Regions from separate parts of the Microlunatus sp. YIM B11417 genome, predicted to be linked through region 2. Evidence: riboswitches for the same ligand, from Rfam matches in the RefSeq annotation. Region 2 holds a riboswitch; each other region holds the start of a gene.
The links. A riboswitch is a leader RNA that binds a small molecule or an ion and turns the genes downstream of it on or off. The one in region 2 is predicted to bind ZMP and ZTP.
Positions count from the first base shown of each region.

Region 1: another riboswitch for ZMP and ZTP. It lies ahead of glyA (serine hydroxymethyltransferase); the one in region 2 lies ahead of AC6CCG_RS01865 (5-aminoimidazole-4-carboxamide ribonucleotide transformylase).
Region 3: another riboswitch for ZMP and ZTP. It lies ahead of folP (dihydropteroate synthase); the one in region 2 lies ahead of AC6CCG_RS01865 (5-aminoimidazole-4-carboxamide ribonucleotide transformylase).

Region 1 covers NZ_JCAMPJ010000003.1:94,576-104,579, forward strand. The annotation lists gene AC6CCG_RS15605 (right-handed parallel beta-helix repeat-containing protein) at 95-1,768, shown strand; gene glyA (serine hydroxymethyltransferase) at 1,845-3,107, opposite strand; ZMP/ZTP riboswitch at 3,132-3,224, opposite strand; gene AC6CCG_RS15615 (acyltransferase family protein) at 3,341-4,537, shown strand; gene AC6CCG_RS15620 (DEAD/DEAH box helicase) at 4,866-7,724, shown strand; gene AC6CCG_RS15625 (hypothetical protein) at 8,689-9,393, shown strand.
Region 2 covers NZ_JCAMPJ010000001.1:378,094-388,097, forward strand. The annotation lists gene AC6CCG_RS01855 (FAD-dependent oxidoreductase) at 1-460, opposite strand, end outside; gene AC6CCG_RS01860 (TetR/AcrR family transcriptional regulator) at 545-1,144, shown strand; gene AC6CCG_RS01865 (5-aminoimidazole-4-carboxamide ribonucleotide transformylase) at 1,610-2,737, opposite strand; ZMP/ZTP riboswitch at 2,759-2,836, opposite strand; gene AC6CCG_RS01870 (FAD-dependent monooxygenase) at 2,857-3,993, opposite strand; gene AC6CCG_RS01875 (GntR family transcriptional regulator) at 4,120-5,034, shown strand; gene AC6CCG_RS01880 (winged helix DNA-binding domain-containing protein) at 5,056-6,150, opposite strand; gene AC6CCG_RS01885 (YciI family protein) at 6,271-6,711, shown strand; gene AC6CCG_RS01890 (RNA polymerase sigma factor) at 6,714-7,946, shown strand; gene AC6CCG_RS01895 (ABC transporter permease family protein) at 7,918-9,540, opposite strand; gene AC6CCG_RS01900 (glycine hydroxymethyltransferase) at 9,582-10,004, opposite strand, start outside.
Region 3 covers NZ_JCAMPJ010000010.1:58,596-68,599, reverse strand. The annotation lists gene AC6CCG_RS29940 (carbohydrate ABC transporter permease) at 1-220, opposite strand, end outside; gene AC6CCG_RS29935 (ABC transporter substrate-binding protein) at 217-1,587, opposite strand; gene AC6CCG_RS29930 (hypothetical protein) at 1,732-2,130, shown strand; gene AC6CCG_RS29925 (VOC family protein) at 2,176-2,529, shown strand; gene AC6CCG_RS29920 (MarR family winged helix-turn-helix transcriptional regulator) at 2,526-2,999, shown strand; gene AC6CCG_RS29915 (class I SAM-dependent methyltransferase) at 2,977-3,753, shown strand; gene AC6CCG_RS29910 (threonine ammonia-lyase) at 3,764-4,741, opposite strand; gene folP (dihydropteroate synthase) at 4,738-5,541, opposite strand; ZMP/ZTP riboswitch at 5,608-5,698, opposite strand; gene AC6CCG_RS29900 (hypothetical protein) at 5,877-6,746, opposite strand; tRNA gene AC6CCG_RS29895 (tRNA-Val) at 7,096-7,172, opposite strand; gene AC6CCG_RS29890 (ArsR/SmtB family transcription factor) at 7,277-7,612, shown strand; gene AC6CCG_RS29885 (SRPBCC family protein) at 7,609-8,091, shown strand; gene AC6CCG_RS29880 (TIGR03086 family metal-binding protein) at 8,088-8,645, shown strand; gene AC6CCG_RS29875 (SAM-dependent methyltransferase) at 8,650-9,654, shown strand; gene AC6CCG_RS29870 (MFS transporter) at 9,823-10,004, shown strand, end outside.

The DNA of each region.
Region 1 (10,004 bases), on a different contig from region 2:
CCCATATAGACACGGTGAGGTGTCGATCGTGAATCATTCAGCGCGTTTCGGTCGTCGCGGGTTTGTCGCACTCGGCGGCACCCTGGTGGGTGCCGTGGCCCTGACACAGCTCGGGGCCTGGCCCGCCGCCGCTGGCCCACGGATCCTGCACGTTCGCGATTTCGGCGCCCGGCCGGAAGACGACACCGACGACACGGCTGCCATCCGGGCGGCGATCGCGGACGCGCTCAGCTCGGGGCGGCCCACCGAGATCCGGTTCGACACGGGCACCTACCGGCTGCGCCCCGGCGCCGAGCTCGGCGCGAGCCTGCCGATCACCGGCGCGTCCGGGCTGACGCTGACCGGCGCGGTCGGTCGGGACGGACGGCCGACGACCCGGCTGCTCAGCCTGATCCCGCTCGCGAACGACCTCGCCCCGGCGACCCAGTTCCAGCTCACCGACTGCCGCGACCTGACCCTGCGCAACCTGATCTTGGACTACGCGCCGCGCGCCACCACGTCGGGGGAGATCGTCGCGGTCGACGCCACCGCCGATCAGGTGACCGTCGACGTGTTCGAGGGCAACGCCCACTTCGACGGCATGCGCTGCTATTCGGCGAACAGCTGGGACCTCGCCACCCGACAGCTGAATCACGTGGCTCCGTTGACGATCGGCGCGAACCCGGACCAGTTCGCCAACGTCTGGCACAGCGTCCCCGGCGGTTCCGGCCGGCGCTACACGATCACCGGCTTCGGCTTCTCCGACCGGGTCCGGCCCGGCGACGGCGCGTCCTGGCACTTCAACGTGGTCGGCGGCTCGTACAACGTCTACGCCCTGGGCTGCCGGGACCTGCGGCTGGAGAACCTGATGATCAACAACGCGATCGGCGCGGGCATCCTGGCCGGCTACGGCCACAACCTGACCTGCCGGGACGTGACCTTCGCGCCGGACGGCAACGATCTTGCCGTCGGCCCGCGCGACGCGATCCACCTGTCCAACAACACGGGCCGGCTGGACTACCGTGGCGGGCGGCTGGCCGGGGTGCGCTGGGATCCGCTGGTGTCGCGGAGCTCCTTCGTGCGGGTCGCCGCGATCGAGAACGCGCGCAAGATCACGATCGCACCGGCCTCGGCGGGCTCACGGCCACTGCCGTTCCGGACCGGCGACGAGCTCACGTTCTGGTCCGGCCCGGTCCCGTCGACCGTGCGGATCGCCGCCGTGACGCCGGTCGACGAGGCGGGCTCGGCGTTCCTGATCATGCTGGACGCGGACCTGCCGGGCACCGTCGCCGTGGGCGGCCTGGCCACCAGTTCGGGCCACGAATGGGATGAGGCGCGGATCGCCGCGGCGACGATCGACGGCAACATCGGCACCGCCCTCGTGTTCATGAACAAGAACCTCGTCGTCGAGCAGTGCCGGTTCGCCAACAACGCCTACCACGACATCGGCTTCGGTACGACGAGCGGACCGACCGGCTCGTTCGCCCGCAACGTGATCGTCCGGAACAACGTCTTCGCGGGCTCCGGCTGGGTCCGCAAGTACACGAAGTTTCCGTCCAGCGGGGCGATCACCACGCTGGCCAACAACGGGGCGTTCACGACGCAGCCGTACAACAGCGGAATCGTGATCGAGAACAACCGGTTCAGCGATCTGACCGAGCCGTTCCAGGCCGGTGTCTACCTGCGCAACGCGCGCGCCGTGACCGTGCGCGGGAACAGCTACCGCCGGGTGGCCGAGCCGGTGGTGGTGGACGAGGCGTCGACGGAAGGGATCACGGTGGAGGACTGACCGGAATCCAGCCGAAGTCGGCGGCTTCGGGCGATCCGGAGCCAGATCTCGCCGAGTCGGCTGGATTCCGGTCACCTCAGCCGGGGAGTCCAGGCGCCGGGTGCGTGGCCATCAGTTCGGCCACCTCGCCCCGCACGGCGGTGATCGTCGCCTCGTCGTCGGACCGCGCGGCGGTGATCACCCGGTCCATCCAGTCCGCGATCGTGATCATGTCGGCGGTGCCGAGGCCGCGGGTGGTGGCGGCCGGCGTGCCGATCCGTACCCCGGACGGATCGAACGGCTTGCGGGTGTCGAACGGCACCGTGTTGTAGTTGGCGACGATCCCGGCCCGGTCCAGTGCCTTCGCCGCGGCCTTGCCGCCGATGCCGTTGCGACTGAGATCGATCAGGATCAGGTGGGTGTCGGTGCCGCCGGAGACCAGGTCGTAGCCGAGCTCGAGCAGCCGGGCCGCCAGCGCCTTCGCGTTGTCCACCACGGCTCGCGCGTAGTCGGCGAACTCCGGCCGGGCCGCCTCGCCGAGCGCCACGGCGATCGCGGCGGTCGTGTGATCATGCGGTCCGCCCTGCAGGCCGGGGAACACGGCCCGGTCGATCGCCTTGGCCCGGTCGGCGTCGCAGAGCAGCATCGCGCCGCGCGGCCCGCGCAGCGTCTTGTGCGTCGTGGTCATGATCACCGGCGCATGGCCGGCCGGGGAGGGGTGGGCACCGCCGACGACCAGACCGGCGATGTGCGAGATGTCGGCGGCCAGCAGTGCGCCGCTCTCCCGGGCGATCTCGCCGAACGCGGCGAAGTCGATGGTCCGCGGGATCGCCGTACCGCCGCAGAAGATGATCTTGGGCCGCTCGGCCAGGGCGAGGTCACGGACCTGATCAAGATCGATCCGGCCGTCCCGCCCGACCCCGTACCGGACGCCGCGGAACCAGCGCCCGGTGGCGGAGACGTCCCAGCCGTGGGTCAGGTGGCCGCCCATCGGCAGGCCCATCCCGAGGATCGTGTCGCCGGGTGCGGCGAAGGCGAGGTAGATGGCCAGGTTCGCCGGCGAGCCCGAGTACGGCTGCACGTTGGCATGATCGACGCCGAACAGCCGGGTGGCCCGCTCGGCCGCCAGCCGTTCGACCCGGTCGACGACCTGGTTGCCCTCGTAGTAGCGGCGGCCCGGATAGCCCTCGCTGTACTTGTTCTGCAGCACGCTGCCGGACGCGGCCAGCACGGCGGGGGAGACGTAGTTCTCGCTGGGGATGAGCCGCAGCGTGCTCGCCTGGAAGTCCTCCTCGGCGCGGAGCAGTTCCGCGACCTCGGGGTCGGTGGCGAGCTGGTCGGGGGATGCGGTGAGCGTCATGCCAGGGTCCTTCCGGTCGTCGAGACCGGATGCCCAGGCGGGCGGCATCACGTTGGAGGTACGTCATCGCGGCTCCCTCCGGGTTCACTCCCGGGTACGCCAGTCACCGCGACGCCATGATCATAGCCAACGTCCCCTTCGACAGGCTCAGGGCGCGTCTCCATCGAAGGTTGCAGGCGGGATGGATCCGATGGCCGATGTGGGTACGGCGGCGGATGCCTAGCGTCGTCGAGGTGACGACGACCTCCTCCGAACCCACCGCCTCGAAACCGTCGACCACGACGAGACTGCACGGCCTGGACGCCCTGCGGGCCGGGGCGCTGCTGCTGGGCATCGTGCTGCACGGGCTGATCCCGTTCCTCCCGGCCGGCGGCTGGCTTGTGGTCGACCGCTACCAGAGCGAGGCCGCGCTGGCCGTGGTCTACCTGATCCACCTGTTCCGGATGGTGCTGTTCATGACGCTGGCCGGCTACTTCGGCCGGATGGTGCTGCAGCGCCGCGGCGCCGGAGCCTACGTCCGGGACCGGGCGCTGCGGATCGGCCTGCCGGCGGTGGCGTTCTGGCCGCTCGCGGTCGGGTCGCTCGCCCTGATCGCCATCGCGGCCGGGTCCCTGGACACCGCCGAGGCGACCCAGGCGTCCCCCGACCTGCCCGGACCGCTGGCGGTGCTGATGCCGGGGCACCTGTGGTTCCTGGTCACCCTGCTCCAGCTGGTGCTGGTCACCGTCGCCGGTCGCGCGGTGCTGGTACGGGTGCTCGGCCGGCAGCGCTGCGCGGGGATCGCGGACCGGATCGGCTCGGTGCTGGCGTCGCCGGCCGGGCTCGGGATCGCCGCGCTGCCGTACCTGATCGGGCTGGTGCTGCAGGGCCAGGGCGGGGACCTCGGCATCCAGGAACCGCCGACCATCGTGCCGGTCCCGGGTGCCTCGGTGGCCTACCTCGGCGCGTTCCTGACCGGCTGGTTCCTGCAGGCCCGGGCCGACGCCCTGCCGCGGCTGGGCGGGCGCTGGCCGGTGCTGCTGGTGCTCGCCACGGTGCTGTCCGTGCTCGGCTGGTTCGGCCCGGACGTCCTGCCACCGCTGGCCAACTCGGCGGTGGCGGCGCTGGCCGGCTGGTCCTGGACCTTCGGGCTGCTCGGTCTCGCGGTGCGGACGCTGCGGCGGGAGCGGCCGGTCGTGCGTTACCTGGCCGACGCCTCGTACTGGATGTATCTGCTGCACCTGCCGCTGCTGACCCTGATCGAGCTGGGGTTGCGCGATCTCGCCTGGCCGATTCCGGTGAAACTGCTGATCGCCTGGGCCGGCTGCACCGCGGTGCTGCTGCTCAGCTACGACGTGCTGGTCCGGTCGACCTGGATCGGTCGCTGGCTGAACGGCCGTCGGCACGAGTCCGTACTGCTGGCCAGAAGGACGGGATCCCGTCGTCGGTGATCGGCGGCTGGTAGCCGGGCGGCCGTTCACGTTCCGGCGGCTCCGGCCGGGGCGGCGGATCGGTGATCTCGGTGCCCGTCAGCAGTCGCCATCGCGCGCGGGTGTTCTCGGCGCCGAGCCGCTGGGACAGCAGCTGGGAGGTCCGCGGGCTGAACGACACGTGCAGGGACGGCTCCTCGGCCGAAACAGCTCCAGCGCGGCCGCCGGGACCTGACAGAAGGGCCGGTGGTACCGCCACACGGCGTCGTCCGGACCTGGCACCTCGGGCAGGGCTCGGGGATCTGTCACGTCACGACCCTGAGTCCGGGTTGGTACCGTTGGCGACGACATGGAGCAGGCGAGTTCAGATCCGGCCGCGGCGTACGCCAGGTTCCGGCAACGGCAGCTGAGCCCGCTGCTGGCCGAGTTCGCGGGCGGTTACGGCTTCGAGCTGGACGACTACCAGCGCGAGGCGTGCGCCCACGTCGAGACCGGGTCCGGGGTGCTGGTGGCGGCGCCTACCGGGGCCGGCAAGACGATCGTCGGCGAGTTCGCGGTCTTCCTGGCGCTGCGGAGCGGCCGGAAGTGCTTCTACACGACGCCGATCAAGGCCCTGTCCAACCAGAAGTACGCCGACCTGGTCCGCGCCCACGGGGCCGCCTCGGTCGGCCTGCTGACCGGGGACACCTCGATCAACTCCGAGGCGCCGGTGGTCGTGATGACCACCGAGGTGCTGCGCAACATGATCTACGCCCGGTCGGCGACGCTGGCCAACCTCGGCTACGTGGTGATGGACGAGGTGCACTACCTGGCCGACCGGTTCCGCGGCGCGGTCTGGGAGGAAGTGATCATCGGGCTGGCCGAGTCGATCCAACTGATCGCGCTGTCGGCGACCGTGAGCAACGCCGAGGAGTTCGGCGAGTGGCTGGCCGAGGTGCGCGGCGACGTCGCCGTGGTCGTCTCCGAGCGACGGCCGGTGCCGCTGTTCCAGCACGTCATGGTCGGCCGGCGGATCCATGATCTTTTCGCCGACGTGGCGCCGACCGCGCAGGCGACGCCGCAGCCCGGCAAGGCCGAGGTGAACCCGGAGTTGATCAAGATCGCCCGGGACGAGGGCCGCCGGGTCCGGGACGACTCGCGGCGGCCGCGCGGCCGGACCGGCAAGGGCAAGCGCACCGTCTCGTACGGCAGCGGACGGTACGGCGGCGCCGCGCACAAGCGATTCTCCGACGGTGGCGGGGGACGCCCGTCGCGGGCCATGGTGCCGAACCGGCCCGACCTGGTGGAGCGACTGGACGCCGAGGCGCTGCTGCCGGCGATCGTGTTCATCTTCTCCCGGGTGGGCTGCGACGCGGCCGTCGGCCAGCTGCTGGCGTCCGGCATCCGGCTGACCTCGCCGGAGGAGCGCCGGGAGATCTCGTTGATCATCGAGCGGCACGTGTCCGGGCTGAGCGGCGCCGACCTGCGCGCTCTTGATCATGGCCGGTTCGCCGAGGCGCTGGAGCGGGGGATCGCGGCCCACCACGCCGGGATGCTGCCCGCCTACAAGGAATGCGTCGAGGAGGCGTTCGTCCGCGGATTGATCAAGGTCGTGTTCGCGACCGAGACGCTGGCGCTCGGGATCAACATGCCGGCCCGCAGCGTGGTGCTGGAGAAGCTGGTCAAGTACAACGGCGAGTCGCACGCCGACATCACGCCGGGCGAGTACACCCAGCTGACCGGCCGGGCCGGCCGGCGCGGCATCGACATCGAGGGTCACGCCGTCGTGCTCTGGCAGCCGGGCCTGGACCCGCGTGCGCTGGCCGGGCTGGCCTCGCGACGGACGTACCCGCTGAAGTCGTCCTTCGCGCCCACCTACAACATGGCGGTGAACCTGGTCGGCACCGTGGGCCGGGAGCGCGCCCGAACGCTGCTGGAGCAGTCCTTCGCGCAGTTCCAGTCGGACCGGTCGGTGGTCGGCTGGGCCAGGACGCTGGCCAAGAACACCGAGGCCGTCGCCGGCTACTGGGAGGCGGCCGAGTGCGACCGCGGCGACTTCGCCGAGTACGCGAAGCTGCGCGCCGAGATCTCCCAGACCGAGGCCGAACTGGCCCGGAGCCGCAAGTCCGACCGCCGGGCCGAGGCGCTCGAATCGTTGTTGATCTTGCAGCCGGGCGACGTGGTCCGGGTGCCGCAAGGACGGAGCCAGGGCTGGGTGGTGATCATCGACCCGGGCACCAGAGATCGCAAGGGCTCCAGCGATCCGCGGCCGCTGGTGCTGACCGAGGACCGGCAGGTCCGTCGGCTCAGCCTGGTCGACTTCCCGACCCCGGTGAAGGCGGTCGGGCGGCTCAAGATCAACAAGCGGTTCGACCCGCGCGAGCCGGCGTCCCGGCGCAACCTCGCGGCGTCGCTGCGGGCCAAGCTGGCCGGAGTCGATCTTGATCCGCAGCGGCACCGGGTGCCGGCCGACCCGGAACTGACCGAGCGGATCGGCGAGCTTCGCGAGCAGCTGCGGAACCACCCGTGCCACGACTGCCCGGACCGGGAGGCGCACGCCCGCTGGTCCGAGCGCGCCCTGCGATTGGAACGCGAGGTCGCGCAGACGGAACGCCGGATGGCCTCGCGGACCAACACGATCGCGAACCGGTTCGACCGGATCTGTACCGTGCTGCAGTCGCTCGGCTACCTGGCCGAGGGCGACGAGGTCACCGACGAGGGCCGGATGCTGGCCCGGATCTACAGCGAGTTGGACCTGGTCGCCGCCGAGTGCATCCGGGCCGGGGTCTTCGACGGGCTCAGCCATCCGCAGTTGGCCGCGGTGCTGGCGTCGCTGGTGTTCGAGGCCCGGCGCAGCGACGACGGGGTACGGCGGCCGCGGATGCCGGACAGCCGGACCGACGCCGCGATGACCCAGTTGCGGCGGATCTGGCGCGAGGTGTCCCTGGTCGAACGGGACGCCCGGCTCGAGCCCGGGCCCGAGCCGGACATCGGCTTCAGCCAGGCCGCCTTCTCCTGGGCCGCGGGCCGGCCGCTGTCCGCGGTGCTCACCGACTCCGGCCTGACCGCGGGCGACTTCGTCCGCTGGGTCCGCCAGGTGATCGACTTCGCCGACCAGGTCGGGCATGCCGCCGGCCCGGGCGAGCTGCGCGACACGGCGAGGACGATCGTCACGTCGATGCGGCGGGGCGTCGTCGATTTCGTACCGGACGATTCGGACGACGTCTGAGCGAAGCCTGGGCCGGACGAGATTCGATCCTGCTGCTTGCGTAGTTCCGAGCCAGCTGAATTGTATGTTCAAGGCCTGCTGAGGCGACGCTGCGACCTCTTGTGGCCACATGCTGTGACACGGTACGGTTTCGCTACATGTCATAACGCTTCTGGGGGATCAAATGGATGAATCGGTTGGGCGAATTCTGCAGAGAATGCTCCTCGTACTTACGTTCATTGCTCTGGTCGTGGCGCTAATCATCGGTACATCTCCGCAGCGAGGTGTAGCAGAAGATCAGGATGGCCGACTTGAGAGCGGCGAAATGGCATACTACTACAATTCAGACTGCAAGACAGCCTTGCTGGATTTTAGGGGCGATGTGAGGGATCTGGATGGATATCGTTTCTGGGGAACTCACCTCCCTGTGAAGAATAATGCCGCCTGTGTGTACAATTTTGCGCCCAGATGGAAGGTGACAATCTTTTACAATAGCCAGTATGATTGCCGCGTTGCTTGCGTATCGTACTATCCGTATATGAAGGAGAATCTTCCGCCGAAAATGAAGAATCAGAATGCGTCGCATCGCTGGTCCTCTTTAGGTTGATCTTGGAAACCACCCAGTGACTATTCTATGAATTCTGCACACGAGTCGGGTGTCTCCTGCCCTCATCCGAAATTACTCGGGGTTTCGATGGTGTCTACTTCTGGACTTCGGGGCGTGCTAAAATGCGCGCTAGCAGGTCTCATGTCTATTCTTCTTATGTCGTCGGCGTGCAGCGCGGAACGGTCGCAGGTGTTGAACGACGAGAATCCCGGGGGGTCCTTAGAGACTAGTGAACGTGGGTCGGCTAGCGAGATTGACGGTCGGTACCGGGACGGCGTAGTGCCTCCTAGCAGGTTTCCCCTGGATGCATATCGCTTCCAGCATGACTACGAATCAATGCTCGTCGGTCTCGCGAGGCAAGTCCTGGTATCCAAGTGCATGTCGGACCAATCTTTTGTGTATGAAGTGGACAGTGAGTCGGAAATTTCTGATCAGAATTGGTTCTTTTGGATCAACTACTACGGAATCACTTCTCGACAGCAAGCCATCGAACTTGGTTACGGCTTGGAGTCAGACGTGCCATCGGTTGCAGAAGGTGACGATCGTGCGGGATACCGAAGAGCACTTGTTGGAAGAATGGCGGACGCGAATTCGAACATCCCGGAGAATGGGCGGGATGATGAGTTTGGATGTTCCGGAAGCGCATTGCGCCAGTTGGGAATGTCGCCTGATGGGCAGGTTGATCCTGTGTTCACCTTGCCAAATGAACTGGTATTCGAGTCGGGCATGGATTCAAAAGATGATAAGCGTTTGATTTCCGTGGGAGAGCGGTGGAGGAAGTGCATGCAGGGAAAGGGCTACGCTCGACCGAACCTGTGGGTTTCAGTCGGCGGCATTCGATACGATCGCTTGATTCGGACGCCGCCATCTGAATCTGAAGTCGACGAAGCGCTGGCTGATGTTGAGTGTAAGGCAGCGACTGATTACGTAAGAATCGCTACTATGGTCCAATCTGAATATCAGGCCCGGGCTGTTCTGAGGAACCGTTCTGAGTTGTCATCGGCTCGGCGGCTGCGGAACAAAATTGTCGCACTGTCCCGGAAGGTAGTTGGGGCGTACAAGAATGGCGATTTCGGGCGTTAACTGGTGGCAGACTCAATCTGCCGCCGAGTCGTCATGGGCGGAGCTTGGCCGGCCGATATTCCGGGCTCGCAACATTGGCCGCCGGAGGTCCGTGGACCGCGCTCGACCCAGCATTGTGCACGGTGCTAGGTCGATCCGGCCGACAGGGTGACCGCCCAGCAGCTGGACATGCTGCTGATCCCTCCCTCGAACCGGCGCCGGTTGTTATCAGATCGCCGCGTCCGCGCTCCTGTGTCACGCGGCCAGTCTAGGAAATGGGCCAGCCGGCCGGGTTGACGTCGATCACCGCGCCGTCGGATTTGCCTTTCGACGACCGGTTCCGACTTATCAAGCGTCCTCGGTTCGGGCGCGATGGGGCCGGCCGATTTGGGATGGCCTCGGGTCCCGGGTTCACCGTGATGCTGCGGACCCGAGGCGTGGGCGCTCGCCCGGATCCACCATCCGCACGCCGTCACCACTCACCACATCGTCGAGCTGCCGGCGAGCCCTATCCGTGGCTGGTGATGGAACTGGTCCGTGTCGGCACCCTGGGGTTCAAGCTCGCCGGGCCCTGGCGCCGGACGTGGTGGCCGAGCTGACGTGTGGGCTGTGGGGCACGCTGCGGGCGGTGC
Region 2 (10,004 bases):
GGTCCGTTCGCCGTACGGAGACGCCGGTGACGCGGTCGCCGGACCGGAGCAGGCCGGTGGCCTCGGCCCGGCGTAGCAGCCGGAAGTTCGGGTGGCGCTCGGCCTCCTCGGCGAGCAGATTGAGCAGGTCCCACTGCGGGACCATCGCGATGTAGGGGTACCGGGTGCGCAGGCTGCCGAAGTCGGCCAGGGTCAGCGGCCGGCCGTCGATCATGGTCTCGGCCCGCTCCACCCGCTGGTACGGCAGCCCGGCGAACCGCTCGGCCAGGCCGAGTTCGTCGAGCACCTGCTGGGTCGAAGGATGGACCGTGTCGCCGCGGAAGTCGCGCAGGAAGTCGGCGTGCTTCTCCAGCACGACCACCTCGATGCCCTGCCGGGCCAGGAGCAATCCGAGCATCAGTCCGGCCGGGCCGCCGCCGGCGATGCAGACCGTGGTCCGGAGAATCTCGCCGCTCATCATCCGACTCCTTAGTAGACGGAAGCGTTCCTTATGAGTCGAGCGTAGATCGGGGTTTGAGAGAACGCAAGCGTCTACTATCGGCGCATGGTGAAGGCGGTGAACGGCGTTCCGGGCCGGGGGACTCGTCGTCGCGGCGACGAACTGGTCCGGGCGATCCACGACGCGACGCTGGCGGAGCTCTCCGGCACCGGGTACGCCCGGCTGTCGATGGAGGCGGTCGCGGCGCGGGCCGGGACCGGTAAGGCGGCGCTCTACCGGCGCTGGCCGACCAAGCAGGGCCTGGTGATCGACGCGCTGAACGCGGCCCTGCCCGACCTGAGCGGATCGCTCGAGGAGACCGGAACCCTCCGGGAATCCCTGATCACCTGCCTGCGCGGGATGCGCGACGTGCTCGCCGGCCGGACCGCCTTCCCGGACGTGTCGGTGCTGGTCGAACTGATGCGCGAACCCGAACTGGCCAAGGCCTACCGGGAAAAGTTGATCACCGTCCGGATGGCGATCATCCGCACGGTGCTCGACCGGGCCGTCGAGCGCGGCGAACTGGCGGCCGACAAGATCACACCGCTGCTGGTGCGGACCGGCCCGGCCCTGATCCTGCAGGGACTGCTGATGACCGGCAAGCCGTCGCCCGATGCGGAGGTCGCCCGGATCGTCGACGAGATCCTGCTCCCGCTCCTGACCTGACTCGCCGCGCCGGACCTGTCGAAGAGCGCCCGAAGCGCAGTGGGGCTGGTCGCGCCCGACGTGGGGGTGGGTTGGTCGTGCCGACGCGGGCTGGCTGTGCCCGACGTGCGCAGTGGGGCCGGTCGTTCCCGACGTGTGGTGGGCCTCGTGCCCGACGCGCGGTGGGCCGGTCGTGCTGGATGCGGGTGGGGTGGTCGTGCCCGACGCGCCGTGGGATCGGTCGCTCCCAACGGGTGGTGGGCCAGTCGCGGCCGGCGTGCGCTGAGCCGGTCGTGACCAACGCGCACTGAGCCTGTCGAAGTGCGGGGACGGATTCCCCTGGCCCTTCGACAAGCTCAGGGGATCGTGAGGGCGGACGGCTCAGGGGGATCGTGAGGGCGGACGGCTCAGGGGATCGAGAGGCCGGCCGGCGCAGCGCAGGTCGACAGGGTGGATGGCTCAGTGCAGCTCGAGAGGGCGGACGGCCTAGTGCAGGAAGAGCCGGCGACCGGTCCGGACCAGGGTGATGCCGTGCTCGGTGCAGGCCTGCTCGACCTCCCTCGCGGCCGTGGAGCCGCCGGGCTCGATGATCATCGTGGTGCCGATCCGGGCGGCATGATCGACATTGTCCCGGAACGGGATGGCGCCGTCATGGACCATGATCACCCCGTCCAGCGCCGCCGGCCACTCGGCGCGTTCGGCCGCCGACGGCAGCCGGTCCCCGAGGTCGGCGAGCAGGTGCCGCGCCTCGAGCGGCGTCGGATCGCCGGTGGCCAGCGCCAGTTGCAGGTTGAGCCGGTCCTGGCGCCGGGTGCCGGGCGGGCCGGTGATCGACCGGGCCGCCGGATGCCGACGGAACCACCAGGCGGTGGCCTTGCCGACCGCGAGCCGGGTGCAGTCGACTCGGGACTGCTGACCGGCGGCGATCCCGATCGCGGCGCCGTCGCGGGCCGCGACCACCGTGTTGGACGGCGTGTGCCGGGCCGTGATCATGGCCAGCAGGGCGGTGTCCCGGTCGGCAGGATCCACCTGCGGCGGCAGCAGATCGGCCGTGATGCCGTCGAGGTCGGTCTGCTGGGTGATCATCAGCCCGCCGACCTGCCGGAGTTCCTCGGCCGGCCGGATGGCGTCCGGGTCGGCTTCCATGATCAGGAACGTCCCGCGCTTCTTCCGGCGCAGCAGGTCCACCGTGCCCGGCTGGTATCCGGGGGCGACGATCCCGTCGCTGATCACGCCGCCGAGGAACCGGGCCAGCTCCAGGTCGACCGGGTCGGAGACGGCGACCAGGTCGCCGTAGCTGCTCCGCGGATCGGCGTCCCGGGCCCGCAGGTAGGCCGACAGGACCGCGGTCGGCGCGTCGGCGATCGGCCAGTTGTCCATGATCACCTCGTCCAGTGGCCCGGCTGCGGCGACGCCGGCCGGGGCGACGTGCTTGATCGACGCGGCGACCGGCCGGCCCAGCCGGTTCCGGGCCGCGGCGACGAGCTGCCAGCCGTTCGCCGCGTCCAGCAGATTGATCATGGAGGGATGGCCGTTGATCATGGTGAACGGTGGTCGGCCGATCGATTCGACGGTGGCCGGCTGATGGGGATTGAGTCCGTACCTGAGCTGCATCGGGCACTCCTGAAGAGCTGCGCGAGAAGCCCAGGCGGACGACTTCTCGACCGGTGCTTCCCGATGGTGGCCCATCCGACGCCAGTCGCGGTGACGTCAGGAAGGCTAGCAACCGCGGCTCAGTCGAGGTCGACCGCGTTCTTCACCCGGTCGACGGCGTCGGAGTTCGCCGCCTGGCGGTCCTCGCCGACCAGCGCCTGATTCGCCTCGACGAACGGCCGCAGTCGCTCCTCGTACGCCCGGAAGGCCGCCAGATGGCCGTCCGCCTCGGCCGCGTGCCGGGCGAGTTCCTGGGCCAGGACGTACGCCTGCACGATCGCGAGGCTGGTGCCCTGGCCGGTCAGCGGCGACGGGCAGGAGGCGGCGTCGCCGATCAGCGCGACCCGGCCGCGGGACCAGCCGTCCAGCCGGACCTGGGCCATCGCGCCGAACTGGAAGTCCTCCGAACCGTCGAGGGTGGATCGCATCGCGTCCGCCTGCCACGGGATCTGCGCGATCCGCTCAGCGATCAGCCTGCGGTGCTCGGGCTCGTCCCGGTGGTCGATCTCCATCGGCTCGGAGCCGAAGCCGACCGTGATCCGTACCTCGGCGTTGTCCCGGGTCGGATAGACGACGTAGGTCGCCGCCGGGTCCTGCAGCCAGACCTGCCACTGATCGAGCTCGAACAGGTTCGGCCCGCCGAAGACGGCCAGGTAGGCGCCGAGATGGTGCAGCCACTGCTCCGGCGGGCCGAACGCGAGCCGCCGGACACCGGAGTAGAGCCCGTCCGCGCCGACCACCAGGTCGAACCGGCTCGGTGCGCCGCGGGCGAACTCGACCTCGACCCCGTCCGGGCCGTCGGTCAGCGCGGTGATCCAGTCGCCGTGGATCAGTTCGGCCGGGGCGTCGTCCCTGGCCGCGTCCACCCTGGCCAGGTCGTCCGCGAGCAGTTCGGTGAGTTCGGCGCGGAGGATCTCCACGTCGTCGCCGTCCAGCCGGCCGCTGCTCAGCACGAACTCCTCCGACCGCCATTGTTCGGTGCCGGCGCCGTCCAGCCAGGACATGCCGCGGAGCGTGGTCCGCCGCTGTTCCAGCGCGGCGCGACAGCCGAGTCGGTCCATGACCTCGAGGGCGGCGCCGCGGATGTCGACCGCCTGGCCGGTCGTGCGCGGCTTGCCCGCCCGCTCCAGGACGGTGACCGCGAAGCCGTGCCGCCGCAGCGCGCCGGCGAACAGCAGGCCGGCGATGCCGCCGCCCGAGATGAGCACTGACTGCATGATGTTCTCCTCCGTCGAATACAACGTATCCATCTGTCTATACACTGTACGCACAGATACATCGCTTTGACAACTGGGAATTCTGCGTCGTACGGTCTGATCTGTACTAGAACAGATGGGAGCGAAGTGGCGGAGACCCCGTATCTGGTGATCGCGGCGGACCTGCGCCGGCGGATCGCCGAGGGTGAGCTCCGGCCGGGCCAGCGGGTCCCGTCCACCCGGCAGCTGGCCAAGGAATCCGGCGTCGCCATGGCGACCGCGGCCAAGGCCTTGACCCTGCTGCGGACCGAGGGCGTCGTGGTGACCCGGCCGCGCAGCGGGACCGTGGTCGCGCCGGCCGCGGCGGACGCCGAGACGCCGGCCGCGATGACCGGCGAACCGGCCCGGGACCGGCTGCTGCAGGCCGCGGTCACGCTCGCCGATGCCGAAGGCCTGGGCGCGGTCTCGATCCGTGCCGTCGCCGGTCGGCTCGGCGTGGCGCCGATGGCCCTGTATCGGCACATCCGGGACAAGGACGATCTGCTGGCGTCGATGAGCGAGGCCGTGTACGCGGCGTCGCCGCCGCCGGGCGAGCTGCCACCGGCCTGGCGGGATCGGGTCGAACTCGCCGTGCGCGGGATGTGGCGGTTGCACCAGCGGCATCCCTGGCTGGCCCAGGTGACGCCGCTGAGCCGGCCGCTGACCTCACCGGGCCTGCTGGCGTACTCCGACATCGTGCTCGGAGCCCTGCTCGATCACGGCCTCGAGCCGCTCGCGGCGTTCGACACCAACGTGCTGCTCTACAACTTCGTCACCGGCATCGCGGCCAACCTGGAGGCGGAGGCCCGGGCCGCCGAGGCGAGCGGCGTCTCCGATGAGGAGTGGATCGACGCGATCACGCCCGATCTCGGAGCGCTCACCGGGACCGGCCGGTTCCCGGCGTTCACGACGGTGATCACGGCGCTGCAGGGACGCCCGGGCGGCTACGACCTCGACCTGGACCGGCTGTTCGAGCTGGGGTTGCGGGCCCTCCTGGACGGCGTCGGGCGGACTGCTCCCTGAGCCTGTCGAAGGGGCAGCCGCTCAGGAAAGGTAGCTGACCCGGCCGGCCGTCCCGCCGCCGAGGAACGCGGCCAGCGCCTCGGCCTCGGCGGTCATGGCGGCCCGTTCGGGCTTCGACAGAGGACCGAACGTCTCGATCTCGACCGTGACACCGGAGTCGGCGTCGCCGGTGCTCGTCCAGGTGCCGGCGACCCGGCCGTCCAGCAACACGAACCGAGCCCCGGCGACGCTGTGGTGCTTGTGCTCGTCGTCGATCATCCGGGACCGGTCGGCGAAACCGAGGACGACGTTGTCGAAGGCGGGCAGGAACCGCGGCGGCGCGGGTGCGTCGGCGGGGACCAGCTCGGCGTCGGCGAGATCCAGCAGCTCTCGCCCGGCCTCGTCGCGGTAGCTGCGCAGCCGCGGCCGGAGCCGTTTGATCACCGCCGGCAGCCCGGCCAGGCCACACCAGGCGCGGACGTCGGAACTGGTCGCCGGGCCGTACGCCGCGAGATAGCGCAGGACGAGCCCGTCCAGGACGTCGTCCGCCGGTACGGGCGCCGCGTCGCCGAGCCAGCCGGACAGGGTCAGGTTGCGGGCCGCGGCCCGCTGCCCCCAGACGCCGCGCGGCGGCACCTGGACCAGCGGCACCACCACGCCGATCATGTCGCTCAGGGCGGGGATGGGCACGTCCGGCCACTCGGCGGTGACGGCGCGCGCCACCTCCGAGGTCGTCCGGGGCTCGTCGAACCGCGGCGTGGCGACCTCGGCGAGCCGGTCCAGGTCGAGGCCGCCGAGCTCCCGGGCCCTCGCCGAGGCCGTACGTTGCACGATCATCGCGTGGTGCACCGGCCGGAATCGCTGCGCATCGGACGCCGTGTGCAGGTGCAGCGTCCGCCGCATCATGACGGTCCGGACCGCCTCGCGCCGCTCCAACAGCCCGACCAGTTCCGCGGGCGCGAAGCCGGCGAGCCTCGACCACAGGCCCACGTACGGCTCCAGCGGCTCCTGGGCCTGCAGGCCGACCAGCCTCTCGATCATCGTCGCGGCGGACTCGTCGGCGCGGTCCAGCAGGGCCTGGCGAGCGAGCGTGGTGCGGTTCAGCGTGGCTCGGGACACGGTCGTCGGTGCGGTCACATCAGGCATCCTGCCGGGCTCCGCCGACATATCGCTGAGAGGATGTCGAAATGTCGTCGCCGGCCCCGTTCCCGGGGTGACGGTGCCGCCGGGCACCGCGCAACCGCAGAGGAGAACGTCGTGACCAAGTACCTGCTGATCGTGAACTTCGAGGGCGGCGCCGTGCAGGAGCCGATGGAGGAGTGGAAGCCCGAGGAGATCACCGCCCACCTCGACTACTACCGCCGGCTGAACGACGTGCTGACCGCCAGCGGCGAACTGGTCCGCCACGAACTGCTGACCGGGCCGGACGTGGCCAAGGTGGTCACCTCCGACGGCACGACGCCGGTCGTCACCGACGGGCCGTTCACGGAGTTCAAGGAGTGGGTGGCCGGCTTCCAGGTCATCGACGTCGAGACGGAGCAGCGCGCGATCGAGATCGCCGCCCTGGTCTCGGCGGTACCGGGGCCGGGCGGCAAGCCGACCCAGCAGCCGATCCAGCTCCGCCGGGTGATGGAGCAGGGCCCGGCGAACGCCGACGAGATGGTCGACTACCTGGCCACGGCGGACGGCCAGTCCTGACCGTGCCCGAGGCCCAGCCCGCGATCGAGGACCTGCTGCGCACCCTCGCGCCGCAGGTCCTCGGCGCGCTCATCCGGCGGTACGGGGACTTCGACGGTGCCGAGGACGCGGTGCAGGAGGCCATGATCACCGCGCTGGAGCGGTGGCCGCGCGACGGCGTGCCCGAGCATCCGCGTGGCTGGTTGATCACCGCCGCGAGCCACCGGCTGATCGACCGGTGGCGCAGCGAACTGGCCCGCCGGGAACGGGAGGAACAGGATCAGCGGCGGGCCGTCGACGACGCCGAGGTGGCCGACACCGACGACACGCTCACGCTGTTGTTCCTCTGCTGCCATCCCGCGCTGACCCCGGCGTCGGCCATCGCGCTGACCCTGCGGGCCGTCGGCGGCCTGACCACCGACGAGATCGCCCATGCCTTCCTGGTCCCGTCGGCGACGATGGGGCAGCGGATCTCGCGGGCCAAGTCCAAGATCAAGAACGCCGGCGGCCGGTTTGCCCCGCCGGCGCCGGAGGAGCGACCGGCCCGGCTGACCGCCGTGCTCCGCGTGCTCTACCTGATCTTCACGGAGGGCCACACCGCGACCGCCGGCGACAAGCTGCACCGGGTCGACCTGAGCGACGAGGCGATCCGGCTGACCCGCTTGCTGCGTGGACTGCTGCCGGAGGACGGCGAGGTGGCCGGACTGCTCGCCCTGCTGCTCCTGGTCGACGCGCGCCGCGCCGCCCGCACCGGCCCGGACGGCCTGCCCGTCCCGCTGGCCGAGCAGGATCGCAGGCGCTGGGACCGGAGGTTGATCACGGAGGGCCGGCTGCTGCTCGACGAGGTGTTCGGCCGCCGACCGATCGGCGAGTACCAGCTGCAGGCCGCCATCGCCTCGCTCCATGATCACGCTCCGACGGCGGAGGCCACCGACTGGCCGCACATCGTCGCCCTGTACGGAGTCCTGGAGCGGATCACCGGCAGCCCGGTGGTGACCCTGAACCGGGCCGTCGCCGTGGGCCAGGTGGACGGGCCGCAGGCCGGGCTGGCCGTGGTCGCCGAGGTGGCCGAGGAGCTGGCCGGGCAGCAACGCCTGTACGCCGTCCGGGCCCACCTGCTGGAGCAGGCCGGTGACCTGGAAGCGGCCCGGACCGCCTACCGCGAGGCCGCCCGGCTCGCCACCGCAGAACCTGAGCGGCGCTTCCTGGTGCTGCGCGCGGCCCGGCTCAACGAGGCTGGTCCGCGGGAGGGGTGACCACACCCGGGTCCGAGAGCGGGGCCGGGCCGGCGGCTCGGCGGTCGGGGCCGGTGGCCAGCCGCAGCCGGTCCAGGCACAGCGCCTGGATCGCGACCGAGGCGAGGCCGAGCACGATGATCAGCGGTAGCGGCGTGCTCAGGGCCTGCGGTAGATCTCCGGCGCCCGCGAACTGGCGCTGGTTGCGCGCCATCGCGAGCAGCACCGGCCCGGTCATCGAGTCCGGCCCGGTGCCGCTGACGTAGCCGATGATCAGGTCCTGGGCCTGGATCACCCAGAGCAGCACGAATGTGGTCAGCGTGCCGCCCAGCACCGGTGCGAGCGCCGCACCGGCCGGCGCCCCGCTGTCCCGGAGCCGGCGTACGCCGGCGAACAGCAGGGTGAAGCCGACCACGGCCGGGATGTTGATCATGGCCTGCGGGAACAGCCCCGGGAACGTGTTGAGCAGGCCGAGGGTGCGCAGGAAGTCGAAGTGCTGCAGGGCCAGCAGGCCCGGGCCGACCAGCAACCACGGAGCGAAGAGCAACAGCACCCATTCGCTGGCCCGGCCGAGCGGCCGCAGTGCACCCAGCCCGATCCCGGCGGCCAGCGCGACAACGAGCTGGATCAGGGCGCCGAGGAACGACGGCAGCCAGGTGTTGATCACGGCCCCGGCCGGGAAGTCGGGTGGCACCGGACGCGCGCTACCGGCCAGCCAGGGCGCGATCAGCACGACCGTGATCACCAGGAACAGTGCCGCGACGCCCAGCCCGGCCCAGCCGAGGCCCGAGCCGCGGTCCGGCGTGCCGGGCGGGTCGAGCTCCACCCGGAGGCGCGTCAGCAGGATGATCAGCACCGCGAGCAGCCCGAACAGCCCGGTGAACAGGCCGGCCACGACCATCACCGCGGCACCGCCGCCGAACTGCATCTGCACGAAGCCGAGCACGAAGCCCATGATCAGCGGGGTCTCGGTGCTGTGGCTCGGGCCGCCCGCCGTGAGGACGTACGGGACCGCGAACAGCTGCATCGCCAGCCCGAGACCGACCGCCAGCGTCAGCGCCGCCGTGGCCAGCCAGGTGGCCGGGCCGGAGGCCGACCGCCAAGCGGCGAGCGAGACCAGGGCCGCCGCGGCGCCGGCCGTCGCGAGCACCGAGACCGTGACGATCCCGGTGATGGCGAGCCCAGCCGTGTCCGGGTCGGCGAAGGCCCGGCTGTCGAACGTGAGCGCGACGCCGACCGGCGCGTAACAGACGAGCAGCAGACCGAGCATTCCGCGGGTGATCATCCGCACCGGCCTGGTGCCGCGGGCCGCCAGCGGGCCGACGCCCAGGCCGACCACGACCGCGATCAGGATCGCCGGCCCGGCGAAGATCAACACCCGGGGCAGGGTCGCCGCGATCTCCGGCAGCAGCCGCTCGTAGAACTCCGGTCCGACGAACTGGTCGGCACGCGTCCCGATCGGGTTGACCTGCTGCAGGCTCATGATCAACGTCCGGATCGACGGCAGCACCAACTGGACCAGCCACAAGATCAACGCGGGGATGATCAAGATCGCCCCGATCACCCGCTGGGTAGGCGTGATCGTGCTGCGCACTGCGGTCGACGTCGGATTCATGACGCCTGACCCTAGCCGAGCCGGGTATCCCGGCGTCGACGTCAGAGTTCCAGGCCCGGATACAGCGGGTGCTTGTCCAGCAGCTCGGCCGACGCGGCCTTGGTCCGGTCGGCGACACCGTCGGCCAGCACGTACTTCGCCTTGCCCGGCGCGCCTGACTTCGTCGCGGCCGGCTGGGTGTTGGTCAGCACGTCGACCACCAGCTCGGCCACCCGGTCGAACTCCGCCGTGCCGAAGCCGCGGCTGGTCAGCGCGGGCGTGCCCAGCCGGACGCCCGAGGTGTACCAGGCGCCGTTCGGGTCGCTCGGCACCGAGTTCCGGTTCGTCACGATGCCCGCGTCGAGCAGCGCCGACTCGGCCTGCCGCCCGGTCAGCCCCATCCCGGAGACGTCGAGCAGCACCAGGTGGTTGTCGGTGCCGCCGGTGACCAGCTTCGCGCCGCGGCGGAGGAAGCCGTCGGCCAG
Region 3 (10,004 bases), on a different contig from region 2:
AGAACAAGGTGTCCTGGACCACGGCCCGGTAGTTGTCGAGCCCGGCGAACCGGAGCCCGCTGAGCAGCGAGCCGCGCTGGGAGGTCAGGTAGAACGTGTAGCCGACCGGGATGACGACGAAGGTGACGAACACCGCCGCCTTCAGCAGCACGAAGGGCAGCGCGTCCCGACCCGCGATCAGGCGGCGACGAGCGGACCGGCGCCGGGCCGTCGTGCTCACCCGGCCGCCTTCGCCATCTGCTGGACGTGGTTGGAGGCGTCGCTGATCATGGCGTCGAGCTCCTGTCGGCCGGACAGGTAGTCGTTGATCTTGCCGAGCAGGTACTCCTGCGGCTGGTACGGCAGGATGAGGGTCGGGCGGGCGTACTGGCCGTAGGCGCTGGACTCGTTGAGGAAGGTGTTGATCCGCGGGTCCGCGAGCGGTTCGGAGTAGTAGTCGCCCTGAACCTTGCGGGTGGGACGGCCGAGGATCATCCGGATGTAATCGTCCGCCTGGGCCGGGCTGAGCAGGAACTTGGCGAGTGCGACCGCCTTGTCGAGGTTCGGGCTCTTGGCCGAGACGGCCCAGTATCCGCAGCCGGCGACAACGAATTTTCCTGCTGGTCCGGACGGCAGGTCGATCACCTTGACCCGGGCTTTCGGAAACTGCTTGGCCTGAGCGGGCGTGAACTGATCGGTCCATTGCATGGCCACGGCACCGGAATAGACGGCCGCACCCCATTTGCTGTTGTCGGTGTAGAAACCGGGCGGCGTGGCGCCACCGGAGTCGCTCATCGCCTTGAGCGATTGCAGCGCCGCGCGCCCCTCGTCGTTGTTGAAGCCGATGTCCTGGTGATCGGCCGAGATGTAGTCGCTCCCGTACGCCCAGAAGTACTGCCAAACGTAATTGTCCTCGGCTGCCGGAACGAGGGGCCAGTTCATCCCGTAGTGGGCGATGCTCGTGCTGTCGAACCCGGAGTCGCCGAGCCGGCGGCCGGACTTGTCCATGGTCAGGGCCTTGGCGAACTCGACCAGATCGTCATACGTCCTGGGCAATGGGGGCTTGCCGGCCTTCTCCCAGATGTCGAGGTTGAGCACCAGAGAGAAGTAGCCCTGGGTGAACGGGACAGCCAGCAGTTCGCCGTTGTCGCCCTGCGCCGCGTCCAGATATCCCTGGGGACAACCTTCGAGAATCGGGGCCAAGTCGGCATCGGAGAAGTGCTGGCGCAGATCGGCCAGGACACCGGTCGTCCGCCATTTGTTCATCCACGGAATGATCTGGTACGTGACGTCGGGCGGTGTGCCGCCGGAGAAGGCGGCCGTGTATTTCGTCAGAGCGTTCTCCCACGGAATGACCAGGCTGGACACTTTGGTCCCCGAATTCGCCTGTTCGAACCCCGTCGTCATCCGCTTCACATAGGCCGCCATCTCGGCATCGGAGGCGTTCGGTGTCAGCCAGAAGGTGACGTTGCCGGACCCGGCACCGCCCCCTGCCGGGTTCTGACAGCCGGCGAGTCCGAAAGTTCCGCTTGCGACACCCATGGCGCCGGCGGCCCGGAGCAGTGAACGACGACTCAGCGTGGGCGCAGGGGTCATCTGATTGATCATGACGTACCCTCCACTAGTTTCGAAATATCGAAAACTAATCCGGTTTCCTGGAAAGTCTAGACCTCGATTGATCAGCTCGACAAGATAGAAGCCGGGCCGAGGGGTCGCAGAATCGATATTCATGTATACGTATCCAATCAGGAGGTGGTGACGCTGCAGGCCGAAGATCACCCCTGTGGGTCGGGAGCGTCTCGCGAGCTGGCGTTTCGGGCGCATTTCCCATGGCTGCTGCGGTTGCCGGGCGAGCTGCTCGCGCGGCTGGACTGGGCGGAGTTCCAGGTGCCGATCGGTGCGGTTGCGGATGTCGTACGGCGGCTCGAAGGGCTCACCGGTCAGTTTGCGATGACCTACCGCGAGCAGGGCGGGCACCGGGCGGCAGGCACGGTGCAGCTGTGCCGGGTGATCGAGGCGGCGCCCCTGTCCGAGGTCGATCTCGCCGTTCTTGTTGATCTTGAACGGACACTCCCGGGCGTACGTGTCGTGCTGTATCGCAATCCACTGAGACTCCGCTCGCCGGTCGTGGACTCCACGCGGGGTAGCTGAATCCGAAATTGACAGGGCCCTGTCAATCGAGGGAGGATCGTGATCATGAGTCGTGCCGTGACCCTCCAGCGCATCGTCGTCTCCGTGACGAACCTCGAGGAGGCTCTCGCCTTCTACCGCGGGGTCCTCGAGCTGGAGATCGCGAACCGCGCCCCGGGATTCGCTTGGCTGCGCAGCGCCGACGGCGTCGAGTTGATGCTGCACGAACGGGCGTCCTCGCCGTCCGACACCGCGGTGGCCGTGGGGTTCGCGACCCCGGCGCTCGACGAGGTCGTCGCCCGCTGGGCGGCGGCGGGCGGTGCCATCGTCGACGCTCCTGAGGTTCGTCCGTGGGGCGAGCGGATGGCTGTCGTACGCGATGCCGATGGCCATGTGGTCTGTCTGAGCGAGCGGGCATGAGCTCCGCCCGGCGGCTGACCGAGCTGGTGGACGAGGTCTTTCGGCTCTCCGACGCGTTCACGCGGGCGGGCGATGCGATTGTGGCCGAGGACGATCTCACGGCCTCGCGCTGGCTGACGCTCGGTGCCGTTGCGCACGGCCCGCGCAGCGTGGCCGGCATCGCCAGGAGACGCGGCTTGCGACGTCAGTCGGCCAGCGAGTCCGTGGCCCAACTGGAGGCTGCCGGGCTCGTCGAACGAACCCCGGACCCGGCCGATGCGAGAGCCCCGTTGGTGCATCTCACCGAGGCGGGGCGCCGCACGCTCGACCGTATCCGGCCGCGGCGACTGGCCTGGGCCGAACGTACGGCGGCGGCCGTGACCGAAGCAGAACTCGCCGCCGCCGTCGACCTGCTCCGGCGGCTGCGCGGCGTGCTGGCCGAGGACGAACCTGACGAGAGAGGAAACCATGATGCGAACCGCGGACGGTAGTGCGGGTGACGCGGACTACGGAGTGATCGGCACGTCCTACAGCGACTTCCGCCGGCCCGACCCGCGGCTGGCCCAGACGGTGTGGGACGCCCTCGGCGACGCCACGACGGTGCTCAACGTCGGCGCCGGTGCCGGCAGTTACGAGCCGACCGATCGGTCGGTGACCGCGGTCGAACCATCCGAGAGCATGCGCCGCCAGCGACCGCCCTCGCTGGTGCCGGCGATCGACGGCGTGGCCGAAGCGCTGCCGTTCGCCGACGACTCCTTCGACGCGTCCATGACCACGTTCTCGGTGCATCAGTGGGCGGACCTCGAGGCCGGCCTCGCCGAAATGCGCCGGGTGACCCGCGGGCCGGTCGTCATCCTGACCTGCGATCCCGACCTGCTGCACCGCTTCTGGCTCACCGAGTACGCTCCGGAGGTGATCGAGACCGAGCGCCGTCGGTACCCGACGATCCGCCGGCTGCGCGACGGACTGGGCGGCGACGTGACCGTGGACCTGGTGCCGATCCCGCTGGACTGCACCGACGGGTTCAACGAGGCCTACTACGGCCGGCCGGAGCAGTTGCTCATCCCGGAGGCGCGCTCGGCGTGCTCGGCCTGGAGCTTCGTCGCACCGGATGTTCGCGAGACGTACGCGCGGGTGCTCGCGGAGTCGCTCGAGAGTGGTGCCTGGGATGCGTCGTACGGTGAGCTTCGCCGCCGGCCGACCTTCGAAGGATCACTCGTCCTCGTGCGCGCGATGCCGTCCTGACCAGGAGAACTCAGGCCGGAGGAGCCCCGTCGAGCCAGGCGCGGTAGGCGTCCAGGTCGACGTTGCTGCCGCAGACGATCGTGACGACGTGCCGGCCGGCGAAACGATCATGATCTTCGAGGACGGCCGCCAGACCGAGCGCGGCCGACGGTTCGACGACGAGGCCGGCGTGCTCGTACAACAGGCGCATCGCCGTGATGATCGACTTCTCGGAGACCAGGACGGCGTCGTCCGCGACGAGGAGCAGGTCGCCCAAGACCTCCGGGATGGGGTGCCGGCCCGCGACGCCGTCGGCGATGGTGTGGATCGAGTCCGTGGTGACGACGCGTCGTTCGTGCCAGGAACGCGTCATCGCCGGTGCCCCGGACGGCTGGACGCAGATCACCTCGACTCGGGGCGCCTGGGCCTTGATCACGTGACCGACGCCGGTCGCCAGGGCGCCGCCGCCGAGCGCGATCAGGACGGCATCGAACGGCGGTTCGGCCGACCGGTGCTCGACCAGTTCCAGGCCGATGGTGGCAGCGCCCTCGCAGGTCTCGAGGTCCAGGCTGTCCTCGACCAGCCGGATGCCGTGATCACCGGCGATGGCTGCCGCCCGCTCGCGCGCCGTTTCGATGTCGCCGTCCACCAGCTCCAACCTCGCGCCCAGCGCACGGATGCGGTCGAGCTTCGCCTTGGCTGCATGGCGAGAGGCCACGACCGTGACCTCGAGTCCCCGCCGCCGACCGGACCAGGCCAGGGCCTGGCCGAGGTTGCCCGCGCTGGCGCACACCATGGCGCGCGGGCCGGTCTCGGAGACCCGGCTCGCCACCACCTCGGTCCCGCGCGCCTTGAAGCTGCGGACCGGGTTCGCGGTCTCGAGCTTGATGCTCACCGCACAGCCGAGGACGGAGTCCAGCGCTTCGCAGCGGTACAGGGGAGAGTCGAGGAAGACCGGATTGATCATGCTTCGGGCCGCCCGGATCCGAGCCGGGTCGAGCCGGGTCATCGTGCGGCTCCCGCGTACCGGTCCACGGCGGTGACGACCGCGAGCGCGTCGTGGAGGGCCGCGACATCGTGGGTCCGGATGAAGTCGACGCCCTGGCCGGCGGCGTACAGCTCGGCGGCCAGGCTGGCCGGCCCGATCCCGGCGAGGTTCCGCCCGGTGATCGCGCGGAGGAACGACTTCCGCGACGGCGAGACCATGATCGGAACGCCGTACCGGGCTCTGATCGTGTGGAGTTCGGCCAGTACGGCCAGCGACGGTTCCGGTGTGGCGCCGAGGAAGTAGCCGAGTCCGGGATCAATGATCAGCCGCTCGCCGTCCAGGCCCGCCGCCTGCAGCGCGGCCAGCCGCTGATCGAAGAAGCGCAGCAGGCCGGCCAGCACAGCCTCGGGATCGGTGCAAACCTTGGTGGCGGGACCGTGCCGCTGCACCGAGTGCATGACGACGAGCCGACAGCCGCTGTCGGCCAGCTCCGCGTACCGTGCCGGGTCGGCGAAACCCTCGATGTCATTGAGGAACGTTGCGCCGCGAGCGGCGGCGAACTGCTGGGTCCGGGGCTGGTACGAGTCCACCGACACTGCGATCCCGGCGGCGACCAACTCCTCCAGAACCGGTTCCAGCCGCCGCACCTCCTCCTCGGCCGTCACCTGCTCGGCTCCCGGATGACTGGCGGCCGGTCCGAGCTCGATGACGTCGGCCCCCGCCGCGTGCAAGCGGTGCGCCTGCGCGAGGGCGTCCGCCGGAGCCAGGAACCTTCCCCCGTCGGAGAACGAATCTTCGGTGACGTTGACGATCCCGACCAGCGTCGGGCGGGGCTCTCCCTGGGGAGCCAGATGAGGTAGCACAGCCGTGTCTCCCGGATCTCGATCAACCAGAGCCCAGGCGCACGGCACGACGTCACGTCGACGAGGCCGCTCCCTGATGGTGATCCATCGCAAGACGCCAGTCACGGCCCGATCGACACCCTAGCAAGATCACTCGAGGTTCTTCGGCGGGGCCGATCGCCGGGATGCGGCGACAAGAGATTCGGATGGCCCCGCGGGATGCGGCGGCCCTGGAGACGCCGCAGCCGTGTCGGTGCCGTACGAGGCTGAGCGACCCGATTCCCTTGGTCGTCAGGGAATCGGGTCGCTCATGATCACGACGCGCAGTGGACGTCGACGAAGTAGGTCGCGGACTTCTGGGTGTTCCTCGCGACCGAGACCGGAACGGTCACGGCCCCGTCGGCCGGCTGGTAGGTCGTCCCGTTCGGACCGTGAACGTCGTCGATGATGCAGCCCGGCTGGTCCTTGATCGTGATGAAGTGCTGTCCCGGCTCGACCGCTTCGACGTGTGCTTCGTGAAACGCCAGGACCGCGGGGTTGTACTCGGAATACTTGACGTTGCCGGCTCCGGCAGTGTCGGTCCACGTCACCGCCAATCCGTCGATGTAGCCCGGCGTGCCGTGCTCGGAGAACCGGGTGTCGATCTCGATCGGTACGTTGTCGCGGACCTTGAAGTTGTCGGTCTTGCTGTAGCGGGGGACGAAGCAGTTCTTGTTCCCGGGCGCGGTGCAGTCCAGCAGCTCGGTCGGGCTTACCCAGACCTTGTAGACACCGCCGTTGTTCGGGGTGTCGGCGAACGGGAACAGCTGCACGGTGGCTCCACCGTCCTCGCCCTCAGCGCCGGTCAGGTGGGCACACGCACCCGAGGGCGTGACGTCCTGGATGACGCCGCTGGTGTCGACGGTGAACTGCCGGCAGGTCACCGGATCGGTGGAGAGCAGCGTCTTGCCCGATGGGTCGGTGACCTGGAAGCTGTACGTTCCCGCCGGGAGCCCCGCGGCGTCAGCGGGTGCGTTGATGCCTGGACCGCCGTTGAGGTAGACGTCCTCCTTGGCGCCGTAGCTGTTGAGATTGACGGGCACACCGCTGGCATCGGTCGTGAAGATCGCTCCAGAAAGGGGAGTGGTCGGCGGTTCCGCGGCAGCCGGCGCCGCGATGGTGGTCGCGAGAACCGCTGCCCCCACCACCGCGAGAAGAAAGCCCTACGCATGACTCCCTCCTGCGGGAAGCTGGGTGGATGGGACCGTTGCCAGAGTGCAGGAGATCTCATGCAGAAAGAGGTGCTGCCCCCGACGCGGATGAAGCTACGCTCACCCCACATCCACGGAGTGATAGTTATGGGAATGTGATCCTCGTGACCGAGTGGTGCGATTCGTGCTTACCGAGCGGCACTGAAGACGATCCATCGATCCAGTCCGCACCGGCGAAAGCTTGGGCACACGCCAAGATCAACAACGATCCGGCGCACCAGATCCTCCGCACCAGGTCGCGATCTCCTCGGAAGCAGGTGAATTGCCCTGCGAACAAGGGGTCTGGTGGGCGCAAAGGGACTCGAACCCCTGACCCCCTGCTTGTAAGGCAGGTGCTCTAACCAGCTGAGCTATGCGCCCGCACCGGGTGTGCGTCGACTAACAGTAACGGCAGCGGGGCGGCGGGCCAAAGGCGATTCCGCCGCCGGGCTTGACGTATGTCGATAGTGGAATATGATCACGATATGGCCAGGGCAGCGACCACCTCCGACGTGTTCAACGCGGTGGCCGAGCCCTGCCGCCGGGAGATCATCGGCGCGCTGGCGGCCCGGGAGCGGTCGGTGGGGGAGTTGGTGGAGACGCTCAGGTTGCCGCAGCCGGTGGTGTCCAAGCACCTCGCGGTGCTGCGGGCGGTCGACCTGGTGGGGGTACGCAACGACGGGCGGCGCCGGGTCTACCGACTGGAGCCGGCCGCGCTGGTACCGATGGAGAAGTGGTTGTCCGGGCTGCGGCGGACCTGGTCGGATCGGTTCGACCGGTTCGACGCCCTGCTGGCCGAGTTGCAGGACGGCAGCTCATGATCAACGAGACCGCGGTGACGCTGCCCAGTGAGACCGAGATCATGATCACCAGGACGTTCGATGCTCCTCGTGAGCTGGTCTTCACGGTCTGGACGACGCCGGACCTGGTGCGCCGGTGGTGGACCTCGCCCGACGCTCCGCTGGTGGTCTGCGAGATCGACCTCCGGGTCGGCGGACGCTGGCGGTACGTGTCGCGCGACGCCGACGGCACCGAACTCGGCTGGTACGGCACCTATCGCGTGATCGACCGGCCGCGCCGGCTGGTCTCGACCGAGGGCTTCGAGGGCAATCCCGGTGTCGAGGCGATCAGCGAACTGCGACTGACCGAGCAGCAGGGCCGGACCACGATGATCATCACCGTGCGCCACGGCAGCCGGGAGCACCGGGACAACCACGTCAGCTCCGGCATGGAGGCCGGGCTGAATCGATCTCTCCGGCGGATCGATGCCATTCTTGACCAACTGACGAAGGAGCCATGACCATGACACCCGCTGAGCGTTACCGGCAGGTCGCCGCAGGGTTCACCGAACGCGTCCGCAACGTCGCCGAGCCGGACTGGGCCAAGCCCGCGCCGCCGGACGGCTGGACGGCGCGCGACGTCGTCGGCCACCTGACCGAATGGTTCCCCGCCTTCCTGGCCTCGGGGGCCGGCATCAACCTGCCGCAGGGACCTCCGGTCACCGAGGACCCGCTGGCCAACTGGACCACGATGAGCGACGGGATCCAGCAACTCCTGGACGACCCGGCCACCGAGGGCAAGTTCCTTGATCATCCGGTGGCCGGGCGTCATCCCCTGCCGCAGGCCGTGCAGAACTTCTTCACCGCCGACGTCTTCATGCACACCTGGGACCTGGCCCGGGCCACCGGACAGGACGAGACGCTCGACGAGGAGTTCGCGGCGGAACTGCTGGCCGGCATGGAATCGCTGGACGAGGTGCTGCGGGCCAGTGGGCAGTACGGGCCGAAGGTCGAGGTGCCCGAGGATGCGGACGTCCAGACGAAGTTGATCGCGTTCATCGGCCGGCAGCCCTGAGCTGGTGACGACCGAAGTCCTGTTCTCCGCCGCGGATCGCTACTACCGGTTCGCGGTGCAGGAGCTCAAACGATCACTGCCCGTGGCTGATCATGTCGCCGTCGGTGACGACGCCGGCCTGATCCGCCTGGACGGTGCGGGACTGGCCGAGGTGGTCACGGCGGCGCGGTCCGGTGACCTCCGGTTCGTCCGGCATCTGGCGAACGCGACGGCGCAGCTGCCAGTCGACCAGGCCGACGACCCGGCCGTGATCATCGACCTCGCGACGTCGGCGGTGCCGGCGAAGAGCCCGATTGCCGTGCAGGTCTGGGCGAGCGGCCGGAGCCGGCACCGGCCCGAGGCGATCCGGGCGGCGATCGCCGCCCGGCTGGCGACTGACGGCCGTGAGGTCCGGCGAGCCGGCTGCGACCACGTCCTCGCGGTCTGCCTGGGTGAGCGGCGCGTCGTCGTCGGTCGGACCCGAACGGCGGACGCGCTGGCCGACTGGCCCGGCGGTCGGGTCCGGCTGGCCGACTCGCCGCACCAGATCTCGCGGGCCGAGCACAAGCTCGAGGAACTGTTCTCGTTGTTGCCGTTGACGATCAGCGGCGACGCGCTCGATCTCGGGGCCAGCCCGGGCGGCTGGAGCCGGATCCTGCTCGAGTACGGCGCTCGCCGGGTGCACGGTGTCGACCCGGGGGAGCCGGCCCCGTCGCTCGCGCGCCGGCCCGACCTGAGCTGGCACCGGACCACCGCGGGGGAGTTCATCCGGCGCACCCAGCGGACCTTCCAGGTGATCGTCAACGACATGCGGATGGACCCGCTGCAATCGGTCCGGACCATGATCACGGCGGCTCGACTGCAGCGCCCGGGTGACTTGATCATTATCACACTCAAGATCACCACCAACCGGCCGGTCGAGAACATCGACCGTGCGCTTGGGAATCTGGGCGATTCCTACAAGATCATCTTCGCTCGACAGTTGCATCACAACCGAAACGAAGTTACGGTCGTCGGCCGACGGCGGTAATCGCCGCCGCCACGGATTGTCACGGGCTTTCCGTACCGAAGGCTGGCCCTTGGGCACGCTCCTGAGTATCGTTACCAGGAGATTGTCAACAATCCTACGGCCGCTGGTGCCCGGAGGCGCCGCTGCCGTGGTTCGGGGCCGCCCCGGGCCGGGACGGAGGAGAGTTCGATGACTGATGCAGCAGCCGCCGAGTCCGCCAAACCACCGGAGGAAGTCGATCCCAGAACCCTGCGCCGTGCCGTCGGCGCGTCGGCCATCGGCAACGCGACCGAATGGTTCGACTACGGGCTCTACGCCTACGGGACGGCCTACATCACGGCGAACCTGATCCCGGGCGAGAACGTCCTGAT